Regions from separate parts of the Hymenobacter fastidiosus genome, predicted to be linked through region 2. Evidence: riboswitches for the same ligand, from Rfam matches in the RefSeq annotation. Region 2 holds a riboswitch; each other region holds the start of a gene.

What was found. Region 2 has a riboswitch for S-adenosylmethionine ahead of metH (methionine synthase). Riboswitches for the same ligand answer to the same signal wherever they lie in the genome.
Region 1: it holds a riboswitch for S-adenosylmethionine, as region 2 does, so the genes downstream of both, ABD833_RS02190 (phosphoadenylyl-sulfate reductase) here and metH (methionine synthase) in region 2, are expected to answer to the same signal.
Region 3: it holds a riboswitch for S-adenosylmethionine, as region 2 does, so the genes downstream of both, ABD833_RS14730 (O-acetylhomoserine aminocarboxypropyltransferase/cysteine synthase family protein) here and metH (methionine synthase) in region 2, are expected to answer to the same signal.

Annotation. Positions count from the first base shown of each region.
Region 1 is NZ_BAABDJ010000002.1:327,400-337,879, reverse strand. Features, by position in the region: gene pseG (UDP-2,4-diacetamido-2,4,6-trideoxy-beta-L-altropyranose hydrolase) at 1-379, shown strand, start outside; gene pseI (pseudaminic acid synthase) at 385-1,434, shown strand; gene ABD833_RS02215 (acyltransferase) at 1,469-2,407, shown strand; gene ABD833_RS02210 (PIG-L deacetylase family protein) at 2,397-3,107, shown strand; gene ABD833_RS02205 (hypothetical protein) at 3,110-4,399, shown strand; gene ABD833_RS02200 (DUF7033 domain-containing protein) at 4,525-5,868, shown strand; gene ABD833_RS02195 (lipopolysaccharide biosynthesis protein) at 6,133-7,617, shown strand; SAM riboswitch class I at 7,779-7,891, shown strand; gene ABD833_RS02190 (phosphoadenylyl-sulfate reductase) at 8,157-8,909, shown strand; gene cysD (sulfate adenylyltransferase subunit CysD) at 9,056-9,967, shown strand; gene ABD833_RS02180 (sulfate adenylyltransferase subunit 1) at 10,122-10,480, shown strand, end outside.
Region 2 is NZ_BAABDJ010000037.1:95,668-106,147, forward strand. Features, by position in the region: gene metH (methionine synthase) at 1-4,048, opposite strand, end outside; SAM riboswitch class I at 4,119-4,225, opposite strand; gene ABD833_RS16625 (PA14 domain-containing protein) at 4,344-5,483, shown strand; gene ABD833_RS16630 (hypothetical protein) at 5,596-7,035, opposite strand; gene ABD833_RS16635 (metallopeptidase domain-containing protein) at 7,047-9,611, opposite strand; gene ABD833_RS16640 (hypothetical protein) at 9,835-10,480, opposite strand, start outside.
Region 3 is NZ_BAABDJ010000035.1:96,499-106,978, reverse strand. Features, by position in the region: gene ABD833_RS14750 (lysylphosphatidylglycerol synthase transmembrane domain-containing protein) at 53-1,144, shown strand; gene ABD833_RS14745 (erythromycin esterase family protein) at 1,125-3,716, opposite strand; gene ABD833_RS14740 (hypothetical protein) at 3,880-4,293, opposite strand; gene ABD833_RS14735 (LysM peptidoglycan-binding domain-containing protein) at 4,515-4,808, shown strand; SAM riboswitch class I at 5,051-5,163, shown strand; gene ABD833_RS14730 (O-acetylhomoserine aminocarboxypropyltransferase/cysteine synthase family protein) at 5,541-6,920, shown strand; gene metX (homoserine O-acetyltransferase MetX) at 7,082-8,113, shown strand; gene ABD833_RS14720 (homoserine dehydrogenase) at 8,091-9,374, shown strand; gene ABD833_RS14715 (S66 peptidase family protein) at 9,472-10,374, shown strand; gene ABD833_RS14710 (hypothetical protein) at 10,445-10,480, opposite strand, start outside.

The DNA.
Region 1 (10,480 bases), on a different contig from region 2:
TATTGCCTGGACCACGCACGAAGCCTGGTTTTCGCGCCGCCTGGCCGATGCTGACTCGTTTCTCTATATTTTTGAGCGGGCCGGCCAGCCCGTCGGGCAGGTGCGGGTCGAGTTTGCCGAAGGCGAAGGCACCATCGACTACTCGGTAGCAGCCGGTTTCCGCGGTCAGGGCCTGGGGCTGGCCGTGCTGCGGCGGGCGCTGGGGCAGCTGCGCCACGACAAAACCGGCAGCTGGGCGCTGCTAGGCCAGGTGAAGGCCGCCAACCTGCCTTCCGCCCGGGTATTTCACCGCCTGGGCTTTGCCCCGCTGACGCCCGTGCGGGTGCACGGCGAAATGTATGACGTGTTTCGGCTGGACGTAACGTCCGCCGCTGAATAAAGACTATGCAGGATATTGTTCTGGGTTCCCACCGCATCGGCGACGCCCACCCGCCTTTTATTATTGCCGAAATGTCGGGCAACCACGGCCAGTCCCTGGAAAAAGCCCTGGCAATTGTAGATGCCGCGGCCGCGGCCGGCTGCCAGGCGCTGAAAATCCAGACCAGCACGCCCGCCATGCTCACGCTCGACAGCCGGGAGCCCGACTTCATCGTGCGCGGGGCCAACGACGACTGGGAAGGCCAGTCGCTGTACGAGCTCTACACCACCAACCACACGCCTTTCGAGTGGCACGCGCCCATTTTTGCCCGGGCCGCCGAGCTGGGCATGGTCGGCTTCAGCTCCCCGTTTTCGGTGGAGGCCATCGACTTTCTGGAAACGCTCGGCTGCCCGGCCTACAAGATTGCCTCCTTCGAAAACAACTGGCCCGACCTGATCCGGCGGGCCGCGCGCACGGGCAAGCCCGTTATCATCTCCACCGGTATGGCCAGCCTGGCCGAGCTGGAGCGCATGGTGCAGATCATGCGGGAGGAAGGCAATGACCAGGTGGTATTGCTCAAATGCACCAGCACCTACCCGGCCCTGCCGCTGAATACGAACCTGCGCACGATTCCGCACCTGCGGGCCATGCTGGGCTGCCACGTAGGCCTTTCCGACCACACGATGGGCACCGGCGTGGGCGTAGCGGCCACGGTGCTGGGCGCCACCGTCCTTGAGAAGCACCTTACTATCCGCCGCGCCGACGGCGGCCCCGACTCGTCCTTCTCCATGGAGCCTGCCGAAATGAAGCGGCTGGTGGACGAGTGCCGGCAGGCGCAGCAGGCCCTGGGACAGGTGACGTACGGCCCCACCACCGCCGAGCAGAAGTCGTTGGGCTTCCGCCGCTCCATCTACGTGACGCAGGACATTGCCGCCGGCGAGCGGCTTACCGCCGAAAACATCCGGGTGATCCGGCCCGGGCACGGTCTGGCTCCCCACCACCTGGAGGAAGTGCTGGGCCGGCCGGTGCGGCAGGCCCTGCGCCGGGGCACGGCCCTCACCTGGGACGCGCTGTAGGCGCCCAGTGCATCATTCCCCTATCTTCGGGCCCATGGAAATCCGCAAATTCGATAACGGCAGCTTTATCATTGCCGAGCGTATCAGCATCGGGGCAAACTTCCGCATCGGGGCCGACACCCAGATCCGGGCCACCGACTGCGTCATTGCCGACAACGTCGTTATCGGCGCCCACAACCGGTTTCTCATCGGGCAGCACCTCACAATCGGGGCCCGCACCATTCTGGGCCACCACAACGACCTGACGGCCCGCACCGTGCGCATCGGCGAGTACGTGTATTGGGACTCGAACGTGGTGGTCGGCCACGGTGGCAAGTTCAGTCCGGATGCGCATCTGCAAGTAGGCTCCTACTCCATGATCTGCGCGCGTATCACGCTGAACGTCAACCATTCTATCACCATCGGTGAGCAGGTCGGCATCGGCGAGGATGTGGCCATCTGGACCCACGGCTCCTACCTGCCGGTGCTGGAAGGGTTTCCCGCCGATTTTGGGCCCGTCAGCATCGGCAATCAGGTGTGGCTGCCCGCCAAGTCGACGGTACTGCCCAACCGCCGTATCGGCAACCACGTGGTCATCGGCACCAACTCCCTGATCAACAAGGATCTGCCCGACGGCTGCCTGGCCGGCGGCATTCCGGTACGCGTCCTGAAGGAAAACGTGTACCCGAGCCACGACGCGGCCCGCAACGAGCAGCTCATCCGCCGCATCGTGCAGGACTACGAGGCGCTGGCCGCCTACAAAGACCTGCGCGTGCAGCTGACCTACGCGCCGGAGCGGCACGCGCTGCGCTGCAACGAGGTGGTGTTTCACCTCGACACGATGAAGACTGCGGGAGCCTTCACCGAGGTGGAGGAAGACTTCCGGGACTTCCTGCGCCGCCGCGGCATCAAGTTTTACACCGGCCAGGCCTTTTCCTCCATCCTGCCCGCCGAATACCGTCGTCTGCTAGCCGTTTCGCCCGATGCCCTTTAACTGGAAAAACAAGAAAGTGCTGGTCGTGGTGGCCCACCCTGATGATGAGCTGCTGGGCCTGGGCGCCACCATTCACCGCCTGGTGCACGAGCATGGCTGCACGGCCCGCGCCATCATCCTGGGGGAGGGCATCACGTCCCGGGCCACCGTGCGCGACCCGGAAAAGTGGGCGGCCGAGCTTCGCGTGCACCGCGCCAACATCCAGCGGGCGGCCCAGGCCATCGGCTACGCCTCCACCGGCATCCACGATTTCGCCGACAACCGCTTCGACTCCGTGGACCTGCTGGATATCGTGAAAGTGGTGGAGCAGGAAAAGGAGGATTTTCAGCCCGATGTCATTTTCACCCACCACGGCGGCGACACCAACATCGACCACCGCCGCACGTTCGAAGCCGTCATTACCGCCACCCGCCCGTTGCCCGGCGAACCGGCCCGCACTATTCTGGCCTGCGAAACGCCTTCGTCGACCGAGTGGCAGGCGGCTAATTACCCGAACCCCTTTCTGCCCAACTTCTTTCTGGCCGTGGGCGAGGCAGATGTGGCGGCTAAGATTGCGGGCATGGAGGCCTACGAGTTTGAAAAGCGGGCGTATCCGCACCCCCGCTCGCCGGAAGCGCTGCGCATCCAGGCCCAGCGCTGGGGCATCGTGATTGGGCAGCCCTTGGCCGAGGCGTTTATGCTCATCCGGCACATCGGGTAGCCGTGCTCGACCAGCTGACCCAGCGGCTCCGGGACATTCTCTACGTCCGCTTCACCGACCATTTCGCCGCGTTTCCGGCCCACGTGCTGGCCGGTATTTCGCCGCCGGACCCCCTGCGTCGGCTCGCCAAAGTTCTCGGCTACGCGGCCGTGCGCCTCGTTGGCAATGTGTTCCGGCCCGTCCGCAACCCCGAGCCGCTACAGGGAAAGGTGTGGCTGTACGTGGTGAGCCAGAACAACTACGAGGCGCTGCAGTTCATCCGCGCCGCCCGGCCCGACAGCGTGCTGGTGGCGGGGCAAAGCAAGGAAATCGGGCGCTACAACGCGGTGGTCAACCGGCTTTCGCTGCGGCGCAAGCTGCTGTACTACTGGCAGTTTCAGTTGGTGCTGATTAGCCTGATGCGGACGGAGGGCCGGCGGGCGTGGCGGTTTTTCGACCTGATTTTCAACGCCGTCGGCTACTACGAGGTGTACGGGCGGGCTTTGCGCCACTACCGGCCCCGGGCCATCATCTTCGCCAACGACCACAACGACGACTCCCGCGCCCTGCTGCTGGCGGCCCGGGCCGGCGGCGTGCCCACGGCCTACGTGCAGCACGCCAGCGTGAGCACCAACTTCCCTCCACTGGGCTTCGATCTGAGCCTGCTCGAAGGCCAGGACGCGCTGGACAAGTACCGGCAGTGCGGCCCCGTACCCGGCCGGGTGGCGCTGGTGGGTATGCCCAAGGCGGATGCTTTTCTGGCGGCAAAGAACCTGAATCCTACCGTGCAGCGCGTGGGAATAGCCTGCAATGCCCTTGACGCCACCGCCGCCATTGCCGCCGTCGTAGACCACCTGTTCCGGGATTTCCCCGGCCTCACCTTCACCTTCCGCCCCCACCCCGGCGACCGGCGCGACTTCCGCTTTTTGGGCCAACATCATCCGCAGCTACTTTTCTCCGATGCCCGGCAGCAAAACGTGTTTGAGTTTCTGCAGCAGCAGGATGCGCTTATTGCCGCCGACACCAGCACCCACCTCGAAGCCACCCTGCTGAACGTGGTCAGCCTCTACTACCGCTTCGGCACCCACGGCATTGCCGACGACTACTACGGCTACGCGGCCCACGGCCTCGTGGACCGCGTCCACTCTCTGCCCGAGCTAACGGCCCTGCTGCGCCAGTACCAGCTGCACAAGCCCACCGACCACTACCGTCGCGCCATCTACTACAATGCCACGCTCGGCACCGCCGACGAGGGCCACAGCCAGCAGCGGGCATTACGGCAGCTGGAGGAATGGCTGAACACCACTCCATAAGAACAGCTCTGCGTCCTCTGCGAAATCCTCTGCGCTCCTCTGCGGGAACCATCGCCAGAACGGAACCGGCCCCAGTACGGAACCATCGCCAGAACGGAACCAGCCCCAGAACCTTACTTTGCACCATGCTGCCTCCGCTTCCCGCCACTGCGCCCATTTCCGCCGAAACCCGGCTGACCTACGTGCTCCGGCATTTCGGCCAGGCCTACGCCGCCGTGCCGGCCGTTTCGATAGGCTACCGGGACGCGCAGATTCAGGTAACAGAAGCCGCCGGGCAGTTTTTCAGCCAGACCAATCCTTACCCGCCCGAGCCGGTCTGGCGGGAATGGCTGGGCCAGCAGATTCCCTTCTTCTTCAGCCCGGCCGCCGACCAGCCGCTGCTGGAGCTCTTGCCCGATGGCCGCGCCCACATTCACGCCGACCTGATTTCGGCCGCCTTTTACCTGCTCAGCGGCTGGCAGGAATATTTCTCCGACGAGCGGGACCATCATGGCCGCTTCCCCTTCACGGCCAGCGTGCAGCACCGCTACGGCTTCGTGGCGGTGCCCGTGGTCAACTATTACTTCGACATCCTGAAAACGGCTGTGGAACACGTCACGGGCCAGCATTGCCAGCCCCGCCAATGGGCAGCTGATGCGCCCTTTGCGGCCTTCATTACGCACGACATCGACAATCTGCACAGTGCCTGGAAAGCCCCGGCCAAAGCAGCGCTCAAAAGACGTGACGTAGTTGGGTTTGGCCGGCAACTCTGGCAGCACTTCACCCAGTCCGATGCCTGGGATAATCTGGCGCTGGTGCGGCAAACGGTGGCAGAATACGGCGCAAAAAGCACATTTTTCTTCCTACCTAACCATCTGCCCACGAATAGCACGCCCAATGCCGACTACCGCCTGACAACCGAGCTTAAGACGCAGATCCAGGCGCTGGCGGCAGCAGGAGACGAAATACAGCTCCATGGGAGTATCGGTACGTCGGGGCACGGGCTGCGCTTGAAGCGCGAGCAACACCTGCTGCCCATAACGGCTTCCGGCCTCCGGTTTCATTACCTGATTTGGGAACCACGCCTCACCCCGATACTGCTTGATTCGCTACGCTTCACCTATGACACCACCCTGGGCTTTGCCGAGCACTTCGGCTTCCGCCACTCCTATTGCCACCCGTTCCACCCGTTCGACTTCACGCAGAGCCGGGCCACTGATTTCCTCGAAATCCCGCTCAACGTGATGGACGCCACGCTCTATCACCCCAACTACCTGCAGCTGGCCCCCGATGAGATTCTGCCGGCCCTGCAGCCCATGTTCGGGGAAATCGAGCGGTTCGGGGGCGTATGCACCGTGCTCTGGCACAACGAGAACTTCGACCCGGCCAACCTCCACAACGGCCCGCAGCAGTTCCACATCATCATGGACTACCTTCGCAGCCGCAAAACAGCTTTCGTCAACGGCCGGGAAATCTGTTGCCGGTTATGAGTTGCCGGTTGCCAGTTGTGAGTTGCGTGTTGCCAGTTGCCAGTTGCCAGTTGCCAGTTCGTTTAATAAAGCCATCAGGACGAACTGACAACACGCAACTGGCAACTGGCAACTGGCAACGCGCAACTCACAACTGGCAACCGGCAACTGGCAACACGCAACACGCAACTGGCAACTCACAACCGGCAACTCATAACCGGCAACTCACAACCGGCAACTGGCAACACGCAACTGGCAACTGACAACTCATAACTGACAACTGATTTGGGTATCGTTCAGCGGCAGGGGCTGCGCAACACCATTATTTCCTACCTCGGGCTGGCACTGGGCTTCGTCAATACGGCCCTGGTGCTGCCCCACCTGCTGGCTCCCGAGAAGCTGGGGCTGACCACGCTGCTGGTGTCCAGTGCCACGGTGTACGCGCAGTTTGCCGCTTTCGGGTTTGCCAGCGTGGGCATCCGCTTCTTCCCCTACTTCCGCAACCGCGAGGCCGGCCACCACGGCTTTCTGCCCCTGCTGCTGGGACTGCCCCTGCTGGGCTTTCTGCTGGTCACGCTGTTCTACGGGCTGGCCAAACCGCTGCTGCTGGACCAGTACGCCCCCCAGGACGCGGCGCTGCTCGTGCCCTACTACTGGTGGGGCAGCGCGCTGGCGCTGTTCACGCTGCTCTACTCCCTGCAGGATGCCTACCTGAAAGGGCTGTACCACACCGCCTTTTCGGGCTTTCTGCAGGATATTGTGCTGCGCCTGCTCATCGTGGGACTGGCTCTGCTCTATGGCAAAGGCTACCTCAACTTTCACGAGTTCGTGCTCGGCTACATCGGGCTCTACGGCATCATCCTACTGCTGCTGACGGCCTACCTGGGCTATATCGGGGAGCTGCACCTGCGGCCCACCCGGGCGGCGCTGCGGGTGCGGCCGGTGAGTGAAATCGTGCGCTTCGGCGGCTTTGCCCTGCTGTCCAGCCTCTCGGGCAGCATCCTGGGCTTTATCGACTCCTGGATGGTAGGCGCCCAGCTCAGCCTGGCGGCGGCCGGCGTGTACGGCATTGCCTACAACATCAGCACGGCCCTCACCATCCCGGCCCGCTCGCTCAACAAGATTGCCTTCCCGCTGCTGGCCCAGTACTGGAAAGACCAGGACCTGGCCAAGATGGCCGACTTCTACCGCCGCACCACCCGCCTGAACACGGCCGTGGGCTGCTACCTGGCCCTGGGCATCGGCCTGAACCTGGACTTCATCTACTCCCTGATCAAAAATCCGGTGTACGCCACCGGCACTACCGCCGTGCTGCTGCTGCTGGCCGGCCGCCTGTTCGACGGCATCACCGGCGTCAACGGCCTCATCGTCGTCACCTCGCCGCGCTACCGCTTCGATTTGATTTTCAACCTGTTTCTGGCCGGTGGCACGGTGTTTATGAACTGGCTGCTGATTCCGCGCTATGGCCTCACCGGCTCGGCCCTGGCCACACTCATTGCCCTCGTGAGCATCAACACGGCCCGCACCTGGTTTGTGTGGTATTCCTACCGCCTGCAGCCCTTCGACCGGCGCATTCCGCTCATCGTGGCCGTGGCGGCCGGAGCAGGTTTCGCGGGCTGGCTGGTCCCGTTCACCCACTCATTGCTGGTTACCATGCTGGTGCGCTCCGTGGTGCTTACCGGCGTGTACACAATCCTGATTCTGGGCTCGAATGCCGTACCGGAAGCCCGGGTTTTATTGGGCAGTCTGAAAAAAAGCATATTACCTTAGGTTATCGGGTATTACGTTAAGTAATTCAGGATCAACCCCCAAGAATTTCACCCTTATTCCGTTCAACTACCTTGTTTTAAGATAGATAAAACAATAGTTAGGAAGTTCAGAAATCGGGCTGCTACCTTTGCCGCAGCAATTCTTTACCCCCCAGAGGATTGTTTTTATACAGAGGCGTGGAGAGACAGGCTCGACGAAACGCCGGCAACCACCCGCCACCGCGGGCAAGGTGCCAACCGAAGGTCAACGAAGCTAAGTCCTGACCATATAAAAACAAGTCACCGTGAAAGCCTTTTCCAACCTCCGCCCCGTCACCGCCACCCTCTCTGCTCTACCGCATGGATGTTGTGGCAGGCTGATGAGCCGGCGTTGTTGGTAGTGCGGCCCACTCCTGCCCTTTTCCTGTCCGGGCCCTGACTTCAGCCGGCTGAGGTTTTGTTCCGCCCATTTTCTTTCGGCTGCCGCAGGATAGCCCGCCCGGATTCGCGCCGGCTTTCTGGGCCCGTTGCTCCGGAAAAAAGACCCATTATCCTCTCATTATGCAAGTAGCCTCTGAGGCGCTGGTTTCCGACCTGCGCCAGCAGCTCGCCGGGCTTTCCGCCGTATCCGTGCTGACGGCCGTAGCCGCGCAGTTTCCCGGCCAAGCCACGTTCTCGACGTCTTTCGGCCTCGAGGACCAGATCATCACCCACCTGATTTTCGAGCACAATCTGCCGATAACCGTCTTCACCCTCGATACGGCCCGCAATTTTCAGGACACTTATTCCACCTGGCACAAAACCCTGCGCCGCTACGGCCGGACCATTACGCCCTACTTCCCGCAGCAGGCCAGGGTTGAAGACCTGCTGCGCGAAAAGGGCCCGAACAGCTTCTACGATAGCGTCGAAAACCGCAAAGAGTGCTGCGGCATCCGCAAAGTGGAGCCGCTGAATCGGGCCCTGGCCGGGCAGCAGGCCTGGATTACCGGCATCCGCGCCGAGCAGTCGGTCAACCGGCACGATATGCACGCAGTGGAGTGGGACGGCGGCCACCGGCTCATCAAAGTTCATCCGCTGTTCGACTGGACCTGGGAGCAGTGTTGGGAATTTGTGCATGCCCATGGCATTCCGTTCAACCCGCTGCACCAGCAGGGCTTCGTGAGCATCGGCTGCGCCCCCTGCACCCGGGCCATCAAAGCCGGCGAGGATTTCCGGGCCGGACGCTGGTGGTGGGAAGATCAGTCGGCCAAAGAGTGCGGCCTGCACGGTACCCACAACGGCCCCGACCCGGAGGTGGTAGTGAGTAGTGAGTAGTGAAGCTCCCCCCCAAGAATTTAACGGAAACCAACATTTCACCTCTCCCCGGCCAGCAGGCCCCAAGGTCTGCGCTGACAATCGTCAGGCTCCCCCTCTCTTTCGGAGAGGGGGCCGGGGGGTGAGGCCCCGCCAGAACAGATCCTATGAGTACCCTCCATTTCGATTACCTCGACCGGCTGGAAGCCGAAGCCATTCACATCCTGCGGGAAGTGGCGGGCCAGTTTGAGCGGCCGGCCCTGCTGTTTTCGGGCGGTAAAGACTCCATCGTGCTGACGCGGCTGGCTGAAAAAGCCTTCCGCCCCGGCCGCTTCCCCTTTCCGCTGGTCCACGTCGATACCGGCCACAACTTCCCCGAGGTGCTGGCCTTCCGCGACCAGCTGGCCGCCGAGCTGGGCGAAAAGCTGATCGTGCGCAGCGTGGAAGACACCATCCGGCGGCAGCGCCTGCGCGAGCCGGGCGGCAAATTCCCCAGCCGCAACCCGCTGCAAACCTATACGCTGCTCGAAACCATCGAGGAGTTCGGGTTCGACGCCTGCATTGGCGGGGCCCGCCGCGACGAGGAAAAGGCCCGGGCCAAGGAGCGCATCTTCTCGGTGCGCGACGAGTTTGGGCAGTGGGACCCCAAACGTCAGCGGCCCGAGCTCTGGAACATCTATAACGGCCGCATCCAGCGGGGCGAGAACGTGCGCGTGTTCCCGATTTCGAACTGGACCGAGCTCGACGTGTGGCACTACATTCAGCGCGAAAACATTGCCCTGCCCAGCATCTACTTCGGCCACCCGCGCACCTGCGTGGTGCTGCCCAGCGGCCAGCTGCTGGGCCTCAATGAGCACCTGCACCTCGACGAAACCGACGAAATCGTGGAGCGCCAGGTGCGCTTCCGCACCGTGGGCGACTCGACCTGCACCGCCGCCGTGGAAAGCGACGCGGCCACCATCGACGACATCATTGAGGATTTGCTCCAGGCCAAAGTCAGTGAGCGGGGCGCCACCCGCCTCGACGACAACATCTCCGAAGCCGGCATGGAAGACCGGAAAAGGAACGGTTATTTTTAATAATGTGGGCAATGCGGTGAATGTGAAAATGGGAGGAATGAAACGGTCGTAGCACCTAGCGCCGACCGAAAATTCATTAATCACATTTCACCCATTCCCACATCCAGCCCATTCTCCCTATTCTCCACATTCATCACATTCATCACAGTAACCAGTGGACCTTCTCCGATTTATCACCTGCGGCAGCGTCGACGACGGCAAGAGTACGCTGATTGGCCGTTTGCTCTACGACTCCGACTCCGTGTCGCTGGACGTGCTGGCGGCGCTGGAAAACCGGCCTACCGTGCACGGCACCGTGGACCTGGCGTTGCTCACCGACGGCCTGCGCGCCGAGCGGGAACAGGGCATCACCATCGACGTGGCCTACAAGTACTTCACCACGCCCCGCCGCAAGTTCATCATCACCGACGCGCCCGGCCACGTGCAGTACACCCGCAACATGGTCACGGGCGCCTCCACCGCCGATCTGGCCATCGTGCTGGTCGATGCCCGTCAGGGCGTGGTGGAGCAGAC
Region 2 (10,480 bases):
AGCGGTCAATGCTGTGCTGGCGGCGAAACTTCGAGCCCAGCTTATTGTCGCGCAACGCCTGCCAGAGCACTTCTTCCGCTTCCGTGGGCTGCTGCCGCATTTCCCGGCTTCGTCCTTTCAGGTCCAGCTTGCCGTACTGCCGCTTATCGGCCGTAAGAACTTTATCCTGCGGGTAAAAATGCTCGGCAGCTGGCGTTGTCGTCTGGCTCCCCCTCTCCTCTTTCGGAGAGGGGGCCGGGGGGTGAGGCGCACTACTCGCCACCTCGTAGTTCAAATTCGGCGACAACCACCGCTCCAGCTCCGCTACCGGCATGTTCTTGCGCTGGGCAATGTCCGCCACCTGGTCCTTGCCGATTTTGCCGAGGCCGAAGTAGCGGCTGTCCGGGTGGGCGTAGTAGAGGCCGCTGACCGAGGAGGCCGGGTACATGGCCAGGTTTTCGGTGAGGATGATGCCGGTTTGCTGGTCGGCGTCGAGGAGCTGGAACAGGGTGATTTTCTCGGTGTGGTCGGGGCAGCCGGGGTAGCCGGGGGCGGGCCGCACGCCGCGGTACTGCTCCTGAATCAGCTCTTCCTTGGTCAGCTTCTCATCCGAGGAGTAGCCCCAGAACTCCTCCCGTACCCGCTGGTGGAGGCGCTCGGCAAAGGCCTCGGCCAGCCGGTCGGCCAGGGCCTTGATCATGATGCTGGAGTAGTCGTCGTGGTCGGCCTCAAACTGCTCGATGAGCTTTTCGATGCCCAGCCCGGCCGTGACGGCAAAGCCGCCGATATAGTCCGCGCGGCCCGACTCTTTCGGAGCCAGGAAGTCGGAGAAGGCGAGGTTGGGAATGCCCGGACCCTTCTCGCCCTGCTGGCGCAGGGTGAAGAACTCGGTCTGCACCTTGTCGCGCTGGTCGTCGGCGTAGATTTCGATGGTGTCGGCGCCGACAGTATTGGCGGGCCAGAAGCCGACCACGGCGCGAGCCGTCAGCAGGTTTTCGGCAATGACCTTTTGCAGCATGGCCTGAGCGTCGGCGAAAAGCCTGGTGGCGGCTTCGCCCAGGGTTGCGTCGTCCAGGATGCGCGGGTAGCGGCCCTTCAGCTCCCAGGTGTGGAAAAACGGCGTCCAGTCGATGTACTCAGCCAGCTCGGCCAGCGGGTAGTGGTCGAGGACTTTGGTGCCCAGAAACGTGGGTTTGGTGATGGGCGCGGCGGCCCAGTCGGCCTTAAAGCCGTTGGCGCGGGCGGACTCGATGGGCAGGTAGTTTTTGTCGCGCTGGCGGCTGGCGTAATCCTGGCGCAGGCTGGTGTACTCGTCGCGCACGGTGCGGCCGTAGGCTTCGGCGCTGGAGCCCAGCAGGCTGGCCGCCACGCCCACCGAGCGGGACGCGTCGTGGACGTGCACGATGGGGCCGGAGTAGTTGGGCGCGATTTTCACGGCCGCGTGCAGGCGCGACGTGGTGGCGCCGCCGATGAGCAGGGGCGTTTTCAGGCCGCGCTTTTCCATTTCCTGGGCCACGTACACCATCTCATCCAGGCTGGGCGTAATCAAACCGCTGAGGCCGATAACGTCCACCTGCTGCTTCACGGCCTCGTCCAGAATCCGCTCCAGGGGCACCATCACGCCCAGGTCCACGATGTCGAAGTTGTTGCAGGCCAGCACCACGCCCACGATGTTCTTACCGATGTCGTGCACGTCGCCTTTCACTGTGGCCAGCAGGATTTTGCCGGCCGTCTGCCGCTCCTGCCCGCGCTTGTCGGCCAGCAGGTAGGGCTCCAGGTAGGCCACGGCCTTTTTCATCACCCGGGCCGACTTCACCACCTGGGGCAGAAACATCTTGCCGGCCCCGAACAGGTCGCCGACCACGTTCATACCGGCCATCAGCGGCCCCTCGATGACTTCCAGCGGGCGGCCGACCTGCCGGCGGACTTCCTCGGTGTCCTGGTCGATAAACTCGGTGATGCCGCGCACCAGGGCGTGCTGAAGCCGCTCGGCCACGGGCAGGCTGCGCCAGGCATCAGCCACCACTTCGACCTTGCCTTTCTGCTGCACGGTTTCGGCGAAGTCGACCAGCCGCTCGGTGGCGTCGGCGCGGCGGTTGAGCAGCACGTCTTCCACCAATTCGAGCAGGTCTTTGGGCACCTCGTCGTACACGGCCAGCTGGCTGGGGTTCACGATGCCCATATCCAGCCCGGCGCGGATGGCGTGGTAGAGGAAGCTGGAGTGAATCGCCTCGCGCACCACGTCGTTGCCGCGGAAGGAGAAGCTGATGTTGCTGATGCCGCCGGAAGTCAGCGCCCCGGGCAGGTTGGCCTTGATCCAGCGCACGGCCTCGATAAAGTCGAGGGCGTAGTTGCGGTGCTCCTCCATGCCGGTGCCCACCGTGAGGATGTTGGGATCGAAGATGATGTCCTGGGGCGGGAAGCCCACTTCGTTGACCAGGATGTCGTAGCTGCGCCGGCACACGGCAATTTTCTTCTCAAACGTGTCGGCCTGGCCGGTTTCGTCGAAGGCCATGACCACCACGGCGGCCCCGTACTGACGCACGGTGCGGGCGTGCTGTTTGAAAACTTCCTCGCCCTCTTTCAGCGAAATGGAGTTGACGATGCTCTTGCCCTGCACGCACTTCAGGCCGGCTTCGAGCACGGTCCACTTCGAGGAGTCAATCATCACCGGCACCCGGGAAATGTCGGGCTCGGAGGCAATCAGGTTCAGAAACGTCGTCATGGCCTGCTCCGAGTCGAGCATGCCCTCGTCCATGTTCACGTCGAGCACCTGGGCACCGCCTTCCACCTGGTCGCGGGCCACCTGTAGGGCGGCCTCGTAGGAGCCGGTGCGGATCAGGCGGGCAAAGGCCCGGGAGCCGGTCACGTTGCACCGCTCGCCCACGTTCACAAACAGACTGTCGGGGTAGATATTGAAGGGCTCAAGGCCGGCCAGGCGAGTCGCGCTTGAATTAGTAATTAGTAATGAAGAATTAGTAATTGGCTCGTCGGCTTGCTGGTCGTCGGCAATTCTTAATTCTTCATTACTAATTACTAATTGCGCATTGCGGAGCTGAGGAAGTGGGCGTGGCGCGTAGCGCTGAGCCAGCTTACTCAGCTCCGCAATGTGCTGGGGCGTGGTGCCGCAGCAGCCGCCGGCCACCGTCACGATGCCTTCCTTCAGGTAATTCTCCACCACGGCCGCGAATTCCTGGGCCGACTCGTCGTAGCCGCCGAAGGCGTTCGGCAGGCCGGCGTTGGGGTAGGCGGAAATATGCACGTCGGCAATCCGGCTCAGCTCCCTGACGTAGACGTGGAGCTGGTCGGCCCCCAGGGCGCAGTTCAGCCCCACGCTCAGCAGCGGTAAGTGGCTGATGGAGTTCCAGAAGGCCTCCACCGTCTGGCCCGACAACGTGCGGCCGGAGGCGTCGGTGATGGTGCCCGAAATCATAACCGGCACCACTTTGCCGCCCTCGTCGAAGAACTTCTGCACCGCGTACAGGGCCGCCTTGGCGTTGAGCGTGTCGAAGATGGTTTCGATGAGCAGCGTGTCGGAGCCGCCGTCGATCAGGCCGCGCACCTGCTCGAGGTAGGCCGCGGCCAGCTCGTCGAAGGTCACGGCGCGGAAGCCGGGCCGGTTCACGTCGGGCGACAGGGAGGCCGTGCGGTTGGTGGGCCCTACGGCCCCGGCCACGAAGCGCGGCTTGTGCGGCTCGCGGGCGGTGAATTCGTCGGCTACCTCTTTGGCAATCCGGGCTGATTCGAAGTTGAGCTCATACACGATATGCTCCAAACCATAATCGGCCTGGGCGATGGTGGTGCCGCTGAAGGTATTGGTTTCCACCATGTCGGCCCCGGCGGCGAAGTAGTCGTGGTGGATGCCGCGGATGATGTCGGGGCGGGTTATTGACAGCAGGTCGTTGTTGCCGCGCAGGGGCTTGGCGTGGTCCGCAAAGCGCGGGCCGCGGAAGTCGGCCTCGTCCAGCGGGTGGCGCTGAATCATGGTGCCCATGGCGCCATCGAGCACGAGAATGCGCTGCTGAAGAATAGCGTAAAGCGGGGATTTGGGGCGGGGCGTCGGTTGCATAGCTGCTTCTATTCTAATGAGGCGGTACCAAAAAGCCTATCCAGAAAGAGCCGCGCAAGGGCGAGTCCGGTACTTATCTTTATTCGCCGCCGAAACGCCGAAATGGGAGTTGGCACCTTGTGTAGCAGGTTGCCAAGACGTCGTCGGGCCCAGTCCCTCGGTCTTTCTGGATAAGTAACTAAAACGAAGATACAGTACGAAAATCCGGAATCCAATTTTGGGAACCGGTCGGGCGTTATCCGGTAGCTTTAGGCCCGTAGGCAACGCGCGACGCTTTCAGATGATCAATTCAGCCATGCTGTTTCCCCGATTTCTCCCGGCCCTGCTCCCGCTGCTCCCGCTGTTGCTGCTGCTATCCGTTCGGCTGCCGGCCCAGAGCCTGCCCGGTACCGGCCTGCGCGGGCAGTACTACGACGGCAGGAACTTCAACCGCCTCGTGCTCACCCGTACCGACCCCACCATCGACTTCAGCTGGACCACCGGCCCGCCCAACCTGATGGGTATATCGCGCCGGTTTGTGGCTCCCGGCCCCGGCGTGCCGGCCGAGTATTTCTCGGTACGCTGGACGGGTCACATCTTCATTCCCGTTACCGGCCGCTACACCTTCCGCATCCTCAGCGACGATGGCATGCGGGTGTGGGTGGGGGGCAAGAAAATCCTGAGCGCCTGGCGCGACCAGGTCGCCACGGAGTCGGCGGCCGAGGTGACGCTGGTAGGCGGGCGCTACTACCCGCTGCGGGTGGAATATTACCAGGTGCAGTGGGATACCCGCGCCCTGCTCACCTGGCAGCTGCCCGGGTCGGCCGCCGAGCCCCAGCCCATTCCGGCCAGCAGTCTGTACGCCGAGCTGCCCGCGTCCGCCAAACCAATACCAGCCGTGGCGGTACGCCCCCAGCCGGTTGCTCCCCCGGCCCCGGTCGTTAGTCCGCCGACTGCGCTGCCTCCCAGAGTAGTTCCGCCCAACCCCGGGCGCGGGCACCAGACCGCCGCGGTTTCCCGGCGGGCGGCAGCAATGCCGGCCGCTCCTCCGGCCGCGGCCCCCGCCAGTCCGGTTGCGGTACCCGACACGCTGCCGGATTTATCGGCCCTGAGCAAAGGAGCGGCCGTGACGCTGTCCAACCTGTATTTCACCCAGAGCACGGCCACGCTGCTGCCCACTTCGCGGCCCCGGCTGAACCAACTGACCCGGATGCTGCGCGCCCAGCCCGCTTTGCGCCTCGAAATTGCGGGCCACACCGACAACGTCGGGGAGCCGGCCCTGAACCTGCGCCTGTCCGAGCAGCGGGCCCGCGTCGTGCGCCGCTACCTCGTGCAGCAGGGCATCGACTCGGTGCGGCTCACGGCCCACGGCTACGGCGCCACCCGCCCGGTAGCCGACAACCGCGACCCGCAACAGCTCCCCCGCAACCGCCGGGTGGAAGTCATTATCAATTAACAATGAGCAATTGCTTGCCTTGCGCGGTAGTGGATACGTGACTGATGCCCCAGAAAAAGCTCCGTTACCAACTGGTAACGGGGCTTTTTCTGGGGCATCAGTCAGGCGGGGTTTACTCGCGGACGATACGGGCTACATAGCGGCGGCCGTCGGCGGCGGTGCCGGTGAGCAGGTAGAGGCCCGGCGGCAGGCCCGCCAGCGACAGGCGCTGCCCACCGGCCTGGGCCAGCGCCCGGGTGGCGGGCCAGGTGCGCACGCGGCGGCCCAGCGGATCGGTCAGGGTCAGCTCGCCCGCTACCTGGCGGTCGGCGCGCAACGTCAGCTCGGGCTGGCCGGCCGCCAGCGGGTTGGGCCAGGCCTCAAAGGCGACCCGGGGGGCGCGGGCGGCCCGGGTAGAAAGGACGCGCCAGTTGGCGTGGATGCCCAGAAACAGATCGGAGCGGCCCAGGGGGCCTTGCGTGGCCTCGCCGCTGAACACGTAGTTGTTGGTGCCCGGCTCCACGGCCAGGCTGCGGATGGTTTCCGAGCCGCCGGCGCGGAAGAGCACCGTGTCGCGCAGCACCTGCCCGTCGGGCGTGATCTTGCCCAGGTACACGCGGTAGCCATCGGCGAAGTAGAAGCTGCCGGCCAGCACGAAGTTGCCATCGGCCAGGGGCTGCACCTGGCCGGGCGTGGCGTAGCCCGTCACGACGCCATTGGTGTAAATCAGGTACTTGGTCCAGACGGTATCAAGCGCGGCGGTAAAGCGCGTGAGCTTGCTGGCCTGACACATCAGGTAGCCCCCCTGGTTGGGCAGCGGGGCCACGCTGGTGATAAAGTCGCTGCCTTTACCGTACAGGGGCTTGGTCTGATCTACCACGCCGGCTTCGGTCAGGTGCAGTAATTTCCGCTCGCTGATGGTACTGCCATTACTGTTCTGGAGCCAGTAGCCGCCCCGTCCGGAGTTGTCCTTGAACAGCCCGGTCACCACTCCGATGTTGTCGGCATCGTAGTTGATGTTGGTTCGGGCCACGACCTGGCCGGCGGCGTTGACCTTGAGCCACTGCGGGTAGGTGTTCAGCGAGGCCGTGAGCACGAAGGTGCCGTCGTTGCCCAGCAGCAGGCCGGTATACGAGTCACCGGTAGGGCCATCTACCTTGCGGGTCCAGAGCGTATCGCCCTGCGGATTCAACAGGATCAGGATGGCTTCATCGGCAAAGCCAATATTGGCGTCACCCCCAGCTCCCGCGACCAGCACCTGTCCGGCGGCGTTCTCGCAAATGGCCCGCACGTTGATTACCGTGAAACCCGGAATTTTGTGCGTACGGGTCCAGAGCGTATCGCCCTGGGCCGTGGTGCGGACCAGGTAGAGCTTTTCGTCAAGGGCCGTAGGGGGCGTTTTTTGTTGGGTGCCAACTAGCAAATAGCCCCCGGCTTGCACCGGGGTCAGATACCCAAGCCGTTCCGGGCCGGCCGACCCGTACACCTGCTGGTGGAGTAGCTGGGCCAGGGCTGGCGGCCCGGTCAGGACCGCCAGCCCGCCCAGGACCAGAAAGAGCAGAAAGCGTTTCATCGGCGGGCGCATTAGGGATTGATCTGGACCTGACGGGTGAGGTACCGGCCCCTGGGGCCGGTGAGCTCCAGCAGATACGGCCCGGCCGGCAGCCCGGTCAGCGACAGCGCCGGCTGGGTACCCGGTCCCGTCCGTACGGCCCGGCCGTGGGCGGTGAGCAGCCGGTAGGTGTAGGTGGCCGCTTCGGCGGCCGGTACCCCACTCAGGGCGAAGCGCAGCTCCCGGCCCTGAGTGGGGTTGGGAAACACCGTCAGCGCCGGGGCGCTCCGCTGCTCGACTGGGGGCCCGCCCACGGGCGAGCGGATAATCAGCTGGCCGCCAGGCTCGACTTCGAGCTGGCCGAACTGCTGGAGCGCGGTAGCTTCGGCCTGGGTTTTGATGCTCAGCACGCCCCCGCTTCTCACCAGAATAGCGCTACCCGGTTCCGCGAGCAGACGGCCGGAATTAGTTATGAATACGGTGCTGCCACTGCCGATTTCCATTGCCCCGCCGTCTTCCAGATGGACGTATGCCTCCGGCCCCACTGTCAGGTAGGTGTCGTTGATGAAGTCGGCCCGTGGTCCGGGCGTGGTCCGGTTGGGCGTGCCGCTGCGGTTGATGCGCAGCCGCACGCCGGGTTTCACGTTCACCGCGTAGCCGCCGGCCGCGCCGGGTACGTGCTGCACGGCCAGGTTGCCGGTCCAGCGCGTACTACGGTCCACGTCGGTATCGGTAAAGCTGACGGCTACCCGCAGGCTACCGTCGCCGAGCTGTTCCAGCAGCCGCACCGATACGCCACTGAGCTGCATGGGGGCCAGCTGCTGCTGACTGACGCTAAAGTCGGGATTGGAGGCCAGCGCCGGGTTGGAGGCGAGCCCGATCTTGTTGGCAGGAGCGCCGGAAACGAAGTTGAAGCGGGCGTCGTGGCCCAAAAAGCCGTAGTTGGGTGCGTTGTTCAGCGCCGAAAAATGGAAGTACTCGTTGCTGGTTGCTCCGTTGGTCCCGGTGGTGTAGCCAATGCTGCCATTGGCATCCTTGTCGCCGCGCAGGAACATGAAGGTGCTTTGCCCGCCCGTGGGGTTGGCCGCGCCCTGCTGGAAATTGTAGATTGGGTTCCCCCACAGCGCGTTGCTGTAGGTGCTGCTGGTGCCGTTCCAGCTCAGGTCGTAGTGGCCGGCGGCCGAGAGGTATTTCAGCCCGTTGGCCCCCAGATCGAAGCCTGCCCAGCCGAGCGGGTTGTCCTTGTTCTGGCGCAGGTCTTCCACGTAGGCCATCAGGCCGGTCGGAATGGTGGGGAAGGCCTGACCCGCGCCGTTGAGGGTCCACTGCAGCTGATCCCAGATGCTTTTCTGCTGCCGGTTTTCCAGCCACAGATACTGGTAGGTACCGGTAGCGGGGTTGAAGGTATTGGGCAGGCGGATGCGTAGCGCGTCGCCGGTCGTGATAAAGTCGCGCAGCAGGTAGCTGCCGGCGGGGGGCAGCTGGGTGGCGTCGGTCACATCGCCGCTCACGCCGTTGCACCGCAGCGGGGCCCAGCCCAGAAACCAGCGCTCCCAGGCGTTGATGTTGCCGGTGGTCATGCTGTTGCCGGTGGTCACGTAATACTTGCTGCCGCACACGCCGTTGTTGCCGTTCACGTGGGGGGCGTTGTAGAGCGTATGGGCAAATTCGTGGACGAACAGCTGATGGTCGATGCCTTTAATCCCCAGGCACTGGGTGAAGCCGTCGTAGGTAGTCAGCGCCGGAGTGGTGCCGGTGGCGGCCATGAGCGTGTGGGTACCGATGCTGGCATAAGCGCCGCCGCTGCCCAGTGCATTCTGCAAATTGTCTGTTGCGAAGGGGCCACCCGTACCGGGATTCGTGCCGGCGTAGCGCCAGATGATGATCGTGTAGTCAATTCTGCTGTCGGGCGCGGAGGTGCTGTTGTCGAACGTGTAGGCCGGATTGTTGGTCCGGCCGTCCAGCTGGGCCCGGCTCAGGCCGGCCATGTGGGCTTGCAGGGCCGGCTCGGTGCGGATCTTGTCCATCACCTGCTGGGTATAGGGACCCCAGGCCCAGCCGGCATTCTGCGCCGTGGTGGCCGTCACGTTCACCCGCACGGGGAAGTTGAGGGCCGTCATGCGGAAGGGGCGGCCGTTGAACTGCGACATCTGGTAGTAGAAGTTCGACAGGGTCTGGTCGGGAGCCGTGGCGCTGAACTGGGCCGGGCTGGTGTAGAAATTATTTGCCGCCGAGCGGGGCAACGACTCGCCCCAAGCCGAGCCGTTGAGCGTCTGGGGCCAGGGATTGTTAGGGTCATTATCGTTGTTGTTGGGGATGCCAGCAGCCCCTTGTGGGTCAATATTTGGGTCCACGTTATCATTGGTGAAGCCGGCATAGATCACCAGTACGCGCAGGTCGCCGCGGGGCGTGAGGGCCGCGCCGTATTCCGACAGGCGGGTTGCCGTGGTCCCGTTGGGGGGTATCGGACCCGACTCCGGCTTGCCGGCCGGATTACCGGGAAAGCAGGTGAAGGTGTTGAGAAAATTGTGGTACGGCCCCGGGCGGGAAACCTCCTGGGCCCTGGTAGGGCGGGCGTAGCTAGCGCCCAGCAGCATGAGCAGGACCCAGAAGGCCGTGCGGGGGTTGATCCGCGCTAAGCGGATGGGGGGGTAAACGTGCTGTGCATGAGATAATTGGGTAAAAAGTAAATGGGTAAGGACAGCGGCAATAGGTAGGATAGTAGAGCGGGGCAAGGCCTAAAGAGAGCAAATTAAATCCGGCCGGCCAAACGCTGCTCGAAATAGTAATGCGCGGCTCTGCCCATAAACCGGGGTCACCTCAGGGCAGAATCTCCAGACTTAAAATATTGGCCCGCAGGCCCGGCAGCCGCAACCGCGGGTGGGCCTGGTGCTGGCGCAGAAATTCAGCCACGGCCGGCGTGGGGGGCGTGGCCGGGTTCAGGTCGAACAGCATCAGTACCGGTTTGGACGTACGCAACGGCAAGTGAGCCAATAGCGAATCGGCATCCAGTACGATATGGCCGGCCAGCCGGGCCGCAATTTCCACCCGCTTGTTGTAGGAGTTGCGCCCCAGGATGAGCGGTTCGCCCGGACTGATGGTGCGCAGAAACTGGTCGAGCCGGCGCACGTCGGCGGCGTGGCCGGGGGCTTGGTCCATGAAAAAGGCGGGGGGCTGCCGCAGGCTCTGCACCGTGCGCCGGTCCCGGGTAGCCACCGACAGCAGGAGGGAAGCGGCGAGCAGCCCCAGCCCGGCCGCCCGCACGGCCGGCCGCAGGCGCGCGGGGCGGCTCAGCACCAGCACCAGCAGCATAGCCGATACGCTCAGAAACGCGGGCAGAAAGTAGCGCGTGTCGGCCACGTACGTCCATCGGCCCCCCGCAAACCAGCCTACCAGCGCGGCGGGGTAGCGTAGCGAAACGGCCGTCAGCAGCCCGGCGCAGATCAGGGCGGTGCTTCCCGCCAGC
Region 3 (10,480 bases), on a different contig from region 2:
CTGCCGGGGCGAATAATACCTACTTTTGCGTTGGCCCACTCCTCCCCTGCCCATGCCGCTTACCCAGCAGAATAACCAGGAAAAACAGCTGCTGCATAAGCTTCGCCCGTCGCGCATCGTGCTGCCGGTGCTGCTGGGCCTGAGTGTGGTGGGCTTCATGTTCTGGCGCAGCTACCGGCCCGGCGACCTGGCCCCGCTGGCAGATGCCAAGCTTCACTGGCTGCTGATTATGGTGGTGGTGCTGCTGGCCCGCGACCTGGGCTACGTGTACCGCATCCGCCACATTGCCGAGCGGGAGCTGACCTGGCGGGCCAGCCTCGACGTGATTATGCTCTGGGAATTCGCTTCCTGCGTGTTGCCCTCGGCTGCCGGCGGCACGTCGATAGCGCCGTTTATTCTCAGCAAGGAAGGCATCAGTCTGGGCAAGTCGCTGGCCTACGTGATGGTGACGGCCCTGCTCGACAACCTGTACTACGTCATCACGGTGCCGCTGGTGGTGCTGGTGGCGGGCGACGCGCTGTATCCGCACGAGGTATTGCAGGGCGGCCTGATTACCACGCTGCGCATTGCGTTTGTACTCAGCTACCTCTTCGTCAGCGTGTACGCGGGGCTGATGCTGTACGCGCTGTTCATCAACCCGGTGGCGGTGAAGCGGCTGATGGTGCGGCTGTTTTCGCTGCCCGGTCTGCGGCGCTGGCGGGCCAAAGCCTACCAGCACGGCAACGAAATGGTGTGGGCTTCAGCCCAGCTGCGCGGCAATGGCGCGCTGTACTGGTTCCGGGCCTGCGCTTCAACAGCCTTCGTCTGGACGGCCCGCTACGCCGTTATCGGCTGCATTATTGCCGCCTTCACCGAAGTCAGCGCCGGCGAATTTGCCCTGATTTTCGGCCGCAACCTCACCTACAAAGTCATCCTGCTGATTGCCATTACGCCGGGCGGGGCGGGCATTGCCGAAGGCGCATTTCCCACCTTCTTCGGCAAGTTCATCGGCACGCCCACCATGACGAACTTCATCGTGCTGCTCTACCGCATCGTTACCTACTACCTGTATCTGGTGCTGGGGGCCGTCTTCCTGCCTCGCTGGATTACGCGGGTGTTTGGGCACCATCAGGCCCCATCCGAGGCTACGGCTTCTTTGCGTTGAGCGTAGGCGCGGGCTCCGCCGGGGCGGGGCGCTGGTAGGTTTGCCAGAACGCCGGGCGGTGCTTCACAAAATCAAGCTGGTAGGTTTCACCGCCCGCGAACCGGGGGTCCAGCTCCGGATTCGCGGGCAGCGGCGGCGTACCGGCCGGCAGCACCGAGAAGTGCTCCTCGCAGAATTTCTGGTTGAAGAAGGGCCGCTTGCCCAGCACCCGGCCCGCACTGATTCCCTGCGCCACGCTGGTGGCCACGTGGTAGCGGCCGGTGGCCGCCTTCTGGTAGGTCACCACGTGCGAAGTCCGCGAATCGGTCAGGACGCTGGCGTACAGCCGGGCCGTCAGATTCTGGCGGCCGTAGTATTTGTGGGCCGTGGCATTCATCTGCACGGTGTCGCCCTGCCACAGGGCCTCGTAGCGTACCACCGCGTAGTCCTGCCGGCGCACGTACACGCGGCCGGAGTAGCCGGCCTCCAGGTAGGTGCCGGTGGTGCGGTGGTTGGCCCGCTTCGCGGTGAAGCTGATCAGGTAGGTGGTTTCGTCGCCCTGCTGCAGCACGCTATCCAGGCGCAGCACGAATTTGCCCAGGGTCCGGCTTTTAAACAGGGGCGAGATACGCACCGGATCGGCGGCGGCGGAATAGAAGCCCTGTCCGCCTTCGGCCAGGTCGAACGGGCCCAGCGGAGTAGGGCTCTGCACCAGCACCTTCGTTTCCTGCACCCGGTGTTTCTGAGTAGGCCCCATCATCAGGAAGCCGCCCCCCCAGTGCCGGTAGCCCGCCGGCTCAAAAATCTGGCTCACGTACTCCACCGCGTGCCGCAGCGTGTCGAAGTTGCTGATCTGCCGGCGCGTGTAGACCTGCGCCACGTAGTCGTTCTGCTCGTAGTTGGCCGGGGCCGCCGCCAGCACTTTCTTCATGATTTTGCGCGGATTCAACGATTCCCCGCTCACCCGCACGTTGCCCAGCGCGTAGGCCTGCGGCGTGAGCACCACCGCCAGCGGACCAGCCCCCACGGCAACGCTGACCATCCCGTAGCCCACGCTCGACACCTGAAGCGTGGCTCCCGTGGCGGTGCGGGGCACGGCCAGCGCGAAGTTGCCCTGTGCATCGGCCATCACGCCCAGGCCCAACGCGGGCAGGGCCACCGAGGCAAAGGGCACGGCGGCGCGGGTTTTGCGGTCCGTTACCCGGCCCCGCACGGTCAGGGTGCCGGCGGCCGGAGCGGCGCGGCGCAACACCAGGCCGGGCGTAGCACCGGCCGGCGCTACGCCCGCGGCGGCCCGGGCCACCTGCCCGGCCGAGTCGGGCACGGCTACCAGTTCAGCGGCCGGCCGCGTCCGGAGGCGGGGCGGCCGGGTGGTTTTCAGAAACAGGACGCCATCTACCACCTGCGCCCACTCCGCTACCAGCGGGGTATATTCCATGATGGAGTAGGCCGAAAAGCGGCGGCTGCCGTAGTTCTGCTTCAGGTTCAGGAACAGATACTCCGCCCCCAGGCTGTCGAGGCGGGCCTCCATGCTGCCAACGGGCGGAGCGGCAATGGGCTGACTGGCTTCGCCCACGGCCGCGTAGCTACCGCCGGCCGTGGCCGTACCCAGAATGTAGGCCTGCGCGCCCAGAGCTTTTTTCACGTGCCAGCCCATGGGCCGGAACTGCTGAATCTCCGCGTTGTCGACCAGCTGCATCTGGTTGGCAAAATGGGCCGTGGCGCCCCAGCAAATCACTTTCTCCTGGGGGTGCTGGCGCAGGTACCACAACAGGTTGTCGGCCATCTGGGCGTCGCGGGGGTTGTTGTCGCGGGCCTGGAAGGTTTGGTGGTCTTTCACCCCGGGGTCGTTCTGCACGTAGTCGCGGGCCATGGCCTGCAGGCTGCGCAGCGTCTGGCGCCACTGCTCGGCGGCGGCCCGGCGGGCGGGCGTGGTGCCCGCGTTGGCCAGCAGGCGGTCGGCCAGCTTCACGTTCCGTTCCCACTCGCCCAGGGTGTGGCCCGCCGGGAAACCGTTGAAATGCTGCATAAAGCCCAGCACCTCGTCCAGATAGTCGTAGTTGATGGCGGCACTGGCTTTCTGCGACTCCAGGAAAACCTCCAGCTCATCGGCCAGCTCCTCGCCGTATGCGCCCGTCAGCTGGGAGTCGAAACCCGTTACGCGCAGCTTGCGGGCCGCCACGAGCTCTTCCACGGGCTGAAATTCCTGGGTGGCGGTCCAGATGCCGAATACGCTGTTGCCCAGCGCTTCCGGAGCCGACACTCCGGCATCGAGCTGCTGCTGGGCCTTGTTCACCTCGTAGAAGCCGCTCTCGAAAGCCAGGGTAGTGAAGCCCATGCGCTGCTGCAGAAAGCGCACGAGCCGGGCCTTGGCCTCGAACACGTTGCCCTCGCCGTGGCTGGGCTCACCCAGCAGCACCACCCGGGCCGCACCGATTTCCCGGGTCAGAAACTCCAGGTCGGCGAAGCTGGTATCGGCGGCACTGATACTGCGGATGGGGTGCACCACCAGCGCAGGAGTGGTAGTCTGGGCCTGGGTGGCGAAGCTGGCGCAGAGCAGGCCGGCCATCAGCAGGCGGGAAAGCAGGGACATTGGGTAATGATTGAAGTAAGCAGAATAAGACGGTGGCAAGCTAGCGGCTTTCTCCGGAACCAGCCAGACCCGCCCGGTCCTGTTCCTCATGCAGAAACAAAAAAGCCCTTTCGCACGGGGCGAAAGGGCTTTCAGCAGTTTGGTTGATTCCGGGGCCGGAGCCTTACTCAGCTTCCAGCATCAGGGTGGTGCCGTCGGTGCCTTTCAGGGTGATTTTCTTCTCCGTCAGGTTGGTCACGTCGAAGGCCATACTGGTGGTGGCGCCGTCGGGCGTGAGGGTAATTTTCTGGCCGGGCTGGTCGAAGGTGTACTTGCCCTGCATGGTCTGGGCCGGGGAAGTCATGTTGAACGTGCCGTTGGCGAAAAACTTCAGCTCCGTATCCTCGTCGGCATCAGTCTGGGCTACTTTGTCGCCGGTGGCGGTGGTTTCCTTATCAGTCTTCCACACTTTGCTGTCGGTACCGTAGAGCATGTTGGTTTCGCCCACTTTATCGGGCTGACTGCAACCGGACATAAGCAAAGCAACAAACAGCAGCAGGCTGGCCAGGTAGTGGAAGGGAGTGGCTACGCGTTTCATAGGGTTGGTGTAATGGTTGGGGGAGGATTGCAGCGGCCCGGATGCCCGATCAAGGGCTGAAGCCGGCGTTTCTTACGGGGTCTGGGGCAAAGGGTTAAGCTGCGATTTTATCCCTACTTCCCGGACAACCTAATCAGGAGGCCGGCGTAAGAACGTCAGATTCCGTGTGGCTTAGCCCCGAATCCCCCTTTCCTCCTTCCACTTCTAACCGACACGCAACCATGGGACTGTTCGATTTCCTGACCAATAAAGGCGAAGAAAAACCGGTTGAGCCGGCCGTGAAGCCCGCCGCTGCCGGCAACACCGACTTTTTCGGCAACAAAGATGCCGCCAAGCCCACGGCTGCCGGCAGCAGCTACACAGTGGTCAGCGGTGATTCGCTGTCGAAAATTGCCAAGCATCATTACGGCGACGCCGCCAAGTGGCACCAGATTTACGATGCCAACAAAGCTACCATCGGGGCCAACCCCGACCATATCGAAGTTGGCCAGGTCCTGACGCTCCCCACGCTATAAGTTTCGTTTTCCGTTTTTTAAGGCTCGCTTTTAGCTGCTGCGCTACGTTCAGTAGTTGGACAAAAACAAAAAACGAATAGCTATAAACGCAAAAAAGCGCTGTTCCGGCCCGGAACAGCGCTTTTTTGTGCCCGTAAAAAAATCACGGGAAATTTTTCACCGGACTTGCGTTTTTCAATTCCGGGTGTACATTTGCACTTACCAACCCGGTACTCCCCGCTAACGGCGGCGCAGTTTTCAAGATTTTATACAGAAGTGGCGAGAGAACAGGCTCCGTGACCCACTGGCAACCTTCGGTAAAGCGAAAGGTGCCAATTCCTGCCCGCGGTGCTCAGGCCCACGGGACAGATAAGTCGAGTACCATGAAAAACTCCCCTTTCTCCGCCTGCTCCAACCCCTCCGCCCCGGCTGCCTTATGGCTCGCCGGCCTGCCGATGGGTTTTCGTGTTTCGGCCGCCGTGGCCGCCCCCGCCCGCTGGGCCGGGCGAATGTGCTGTTGTCAGGCGTGTTGTTGCTAGCCTGACTCAGTCCTAGCGTCCCTTCCCTTCTTTTCTGTTTCTCGGCTTACTCTGCCTCCGGCGGCCATTTTTCGGGCGCTTTTCGCCGGATTTCCCCTGGTCTCAGCACCAGTTGCCCTGGTTGCGGAGCCGGCCTCAGCTAGCGCCTTTGGGGCACTGACGGGCCCAAATTCCGCCTTTTTCTTCCTGAAATTCCTCTTAACCCCGTCTCATCATGTCAACGCCAGCCCTGCATTTCGAAACCCTCCAGCTCCACGCCGGCCAGCAGCCCGACCCCACCACGGGTTCCCGCGCCGTGCCGATTCACCAGACGACTTCCTACGTCTTCAAAAGTGCCGAGCACGGCGCCAACCTTTTTGCCCTCAAGGAATTCGGCAATATCTACACCCGGCTGATGAACCCCACCACCGACGTGTTTGAGCAGCGCGTGGCAGCGCTGGAAGGTGGTGTGGCGGCCCTGGCTACCGGCTCGGGGCAGGCGGCCCAGTTTATTGCCCTGAACAACATTCTGCAGGCCGGCGACAACTTCGTGAGCAGCGCCTTTCTCTACGGCGGCACCTACAACCAGTTTAAGGTAGCCTTCAAGCGCCTGGGCATCGAAGTGCGCTTCGCCGACGGCGACAACCCGGCTTCCTTCGAGGCCCTGATCGACGACAAGACCAAAGCCATTTACCTCGAAACCATCGGCAACCCGAGCTACAGCGTTCCGGATTTTGAGCGGATTGCGGCCATTGCCAACAAGCATGACCTGCCCCTGATTGTCGACAACACGTTCGGCGCGGGCGGCTACCTGTTCCGGCCCCTGGAGCACGGGGCCCATATCGTAGTGGAGTCGGCCACGAAATGGATCGGCGGCCACGGTACGAGCGTGGGCGGCGTAATCGTCGATGGCGGCACCTACGACTTCGGCAACGGCAAGTTCCCGCAGTTCACCGAGCCCTCCGAAGGCTACCACGGGCTGGTGTTCAACGACGTGTTCGGCAAGGGCGGGCCGTTTGGCAACATCGCCTTCATTATCCGGGCCCGGGTGGAGGGCCTGCGTGACTTCGGCCCCGCCATCAGCCCCTTCAACTCTTTCCAGCTGCTGATTGGCCTCGAAACCCTGAGTCTGCGCGTGGAGCGTACGGTGGAAAACGCCCTGCGCGTGGCCACCTGGCTCGAGCAGCACCCCCAGGTGGAAAGCGTGAACTATCCCGGCCTGAAAAGCAGCCCCTACCATACCCTGGCCCAGAAATACCTGAAGCGGGGCTTCGGCGGCGTGCTCAGCTTCAGCCTGAAAGGCAGCAAGGAAACGGCCACCCAATTCATCGACAACCTGAAGCTGATCAGCCACCTGGCCAACGTGGGCGACGCTAAAACGCTCATCATTCAGCCTTCGGCCACCACGCACCAGCAATTATCCGAAGCCGAGCAGCGCGCGGCGGGGGTCACGCCCACCTCCCTGCGTCTGTCGGTCGGCATCGAGCATTTCGACGACATCCGCGCCGACCTGGCCCAGGCGTTTGAGGCCGTCCGCAACGCGGCTACGCCGGATGAATCAGGCCGCACGCTGCTGCAGCCCAAACCAGAACACGCGGCTCCGCTGGAAGTATAGCGGGAGCGTTGAGAGCTGAGATTTTAGCGCTCAGAGCGGAGAATCAGCTAGCTGACAGGGCATCCGGTTATGGTTTTGCGGCGCGGCAACTCATCCAGCTAAGCGCTTAAATCTCAGCTCTCAGCTCTACCTTCTAAAACCCCAGCTGTAAGCCAGAATATATGACCAACAACCAGGTGTTCCGCCTGCCCGCGCCGCTGCCCCTGGAAAGCGGGGCCGTATTGGCGGAAGTGCGGGTAGCCTACCAGACTTTCGGCACCCTCAACGCCACCCGCGACAACGTGGTGTGGGTGTGCCACGCCCTGACCGCCAATGCCGACGTGCTCGAGTGGTGGCCCGGCCTGTTCGGCCCCGGCTGCCACTTCAACCCGGCCGACTGGTTTATCGTGTGTGCCAACATTCTGGGTTCCTGCTACGGCTCCACGGGCCCGCTCACGCCGGGTGAGGACGGCGCGGCGCCCCTGTATCAGGCGTTTCCGCTGGTTACGGTGCGCGACATGGTAGCCGCCCACGAGCAGCTGCGGCAGCAGCTGGGGCTGACGAAAATACACACCCTGATTGGCGGTTCCCTGGGCGGGCAGCAGGCGCTGGAATGGGCCGTGCAGCAGCCGGCCGCATTCGAGCACCTGGTGGTGCTGGCTACCAGCGCCCGGCATTCGCCCTGGGGAATTGCCTTCAACGAAGCCCAGCGGCTGGCCATTTTCGCCGATTCAACTTACTTTTCGGCTACGCCCGCCGGGGGCCAGGCGGGCCTGAAAGCGGCCCGGGCCGTGGCGCTGCTCAGCTACCGCAGCTACGAGGCCTACACCACCAGCCAGGCCGAGCCGGCCGACGAGCCGCTCACCGGTTTCCGCGCCAGCTCCTACCAGCAATACCAGGGCGACAAGCTCGTGGCCCGGTTTGATGCCTACAGCTACGTCGCCCTGAGCCGGGCCATGGACTCGCACCACGTGGGCCGGAACCGGAGCGGCGTCGAGGCGGCGCTCCGCCGGATTCAGGCGCGCACCCTGGTCATCGGCATTAGCTCCGACGTGCTGTTTCCACCCGCTGAGCAACAGCTGCTGGCCCGCCACATTCCCGGCGCCCAGTATGCCGAAATGGATTCCGGCTTCGGCCACGACGGTTTCCTGATTGAAACCGCGCAAATCACCCATCTTCTCGAACGATTCTATGTCCAGTCTTTCGCCCGCTAAGGCCAACCCGGCTTCCGCTCCTGTCCACCCCGCGCCCCTGCGCATCGGGCTCATTGGCTTTGGGTGCGTGGGCCAGGGCATTTATGATATCCTGCTGCGCCTGCCCGAATTCGGGGCGGAGGTACGCCGCATTGCCGTCAAAAACCCGCTTAAAGCCCGGACGCTGCCCGCCGAACACTTTACCTACCACGCCGATGAGCTGCTGGCCGACCCGGACCTGGATGTGCTGATCGAAGTAATCGACGATGCCAATGAGGCTTTCCGGCTGGTCAGCGCGGCGCTGCGCCAGGGCCGCCGCGTGGTGACGGCCAACAAGGCAATGGTGGCGAACCACCTGCCCGAGCTGGTGGCCCTGCAGCAAAATCACGGCGGCACCTTATTATACGAAGCGGCGGTGTGCGGCAGCATTCCGATTGTCCGGACCCTGGACGCCTATTTTGGGCAGGAGCCCCTGCGCAGCGTGAGCGGCATTTTCAATGGCTCGTCGAACTACGTGCTGACCCGCATGGGCACCGACGGCTCCGACTACGCCCCGGCCCTGGCCGAGGCGCAGGCCAAAGGCTTCGCCGAAACCGACCCCACGCTCGACATGGCCGCTTTCGACCCGCGTTCCAAAGCCGTGATTCTGGCCGCTCACGCTTATGGCGTATTGCTAAGCCCGGCACAGGTGCTGAACCTGGGCATTGAGCACATCAGTGCCACCGACATTGCCTACGCGGCCGTGGAAAGCCAGAAAATAAAGGTGGTGGCCGGCCTGTACTTATTGCCCGACGGCCAGCTCACGGTGCTGGTCACGCCCCAGCTCGTGAGCCGCGAGTCGCCGCTGTACGGAGTAGATGAGGAATTCAACGGCGTTGTCATCGAGGCCGAATTCGCCGGCACCCAGTTTCTGCGCGGCCGGGGCGCGGGCGGCTACCCGACCGGCTCGGCCGTGCTGGCCGACCTGGCAGCCCTGCGCGGCGACTTCCGCTACGCCTACGCCAAGCTCCGCGCCACGCCCCTCGCCTACACCACCGATCTGGAGCTGGAAATATATCTGCGCACCGACAACGAAACCCTGCTCGACCAGCTGGGCTTCACCGACATCACCGAGGAAGCCGACGAGGACGGCTACATCGTAGGCTACGTGCCGCTCGATGCCCTGCTCCAGCACCGCGACGCGCTGCGCAAAGCCGGCGCCTTCGTGGCCCGCACCGGCAACGTGCGGCCCGCCCCGGCGCACTCAGCCGCAAGTCAGGAGCTTCAGGCGGTGAGCTCTTGAGCTTGCTTTAGCTGGTACTCCCCTAATATCGGGTGGATTGCTGCCCGGTCAGCACCGGGGTTTGTTGCGTAAGTTCGCGGCTCCCAAACGCTGCTTTATGCCTACTACGCCGCCCGCCCTGCGCCCCCACGACCGGGTCGCCATTGTCAGCACCGCCCGCAGGGTTTCGGGCGCAGACGTGGCGGCCGCCATCGAAATTCTTGTCGGCTGGGGGCTGGAAGTGGTACTGGGCGAATCTATAACGGCCGCCCACCACCAGTTTGCCGGTTCCGACGAGGTGCGGGCCCGCGACTTTCAGCGCCAGCTCGACGACCCTGGTATCCGCGCCATCCTGTGTGCCCGCGGCGGCTACGGCACCACCCGCATTATCGACCAGCTCGACTTCGCCGGTTTCGCCCGGCAGCCCAAATGGATTGCCGGTTTCAGCGACATCACTACCCTGAACTGCCACCTGCTGCGCCGGGGCCACGAAAGCATCCACGGCGTGATGCCGCTGCTCTTCGACCAGGCCGGCGGCGAAGAAGCCCTCGAAAGCCTGCGCCGGGCTCTGTTTGGCGAGCCGGTGACTTACCAGGCCCCGGCTCATCCGCTCAATCGCTCCGGCACGGCCACCGGGGAGCTGATCGGCGGCAACCTCTCCCTGCTCCAGAATCTGACCGGCACCGCCTCCGACTGCCCTGCCGCCGGCCGCATTCTGTTTCTGGAAGACATCGACGAATACCTCTACAACATCGACCGGATGCTGGTCCACCTCGACCGCACCGGCAAGCTGCGCGACCTGGCCGGCCTGCTCGTGGGGCACTTCACCGACCCGCACGACAACGCCGTACCCTTCGGCCAGACGGCCTACGAAATCATCGACACCTATGCCCGCCGCTACGATTTTCCCGTGGCCTACAATTTTCCGGTGGGCCACGAGCCCCGGAACATGGCCCTGATCTGCGGCCGGTCGGCGCGCATGGTGGTGACGGCCGACGGCACCCGGCTGGACTATGTCTAGCGCAACCGGCAACAAACGCAAAAAGCCCCGAAGGTCTGCTTCGGGGCTTTTTTTATAAACTTTGTACTCCCTAAAAAAACAGGAAGTGCTTCTTCTTTTGGTGGGT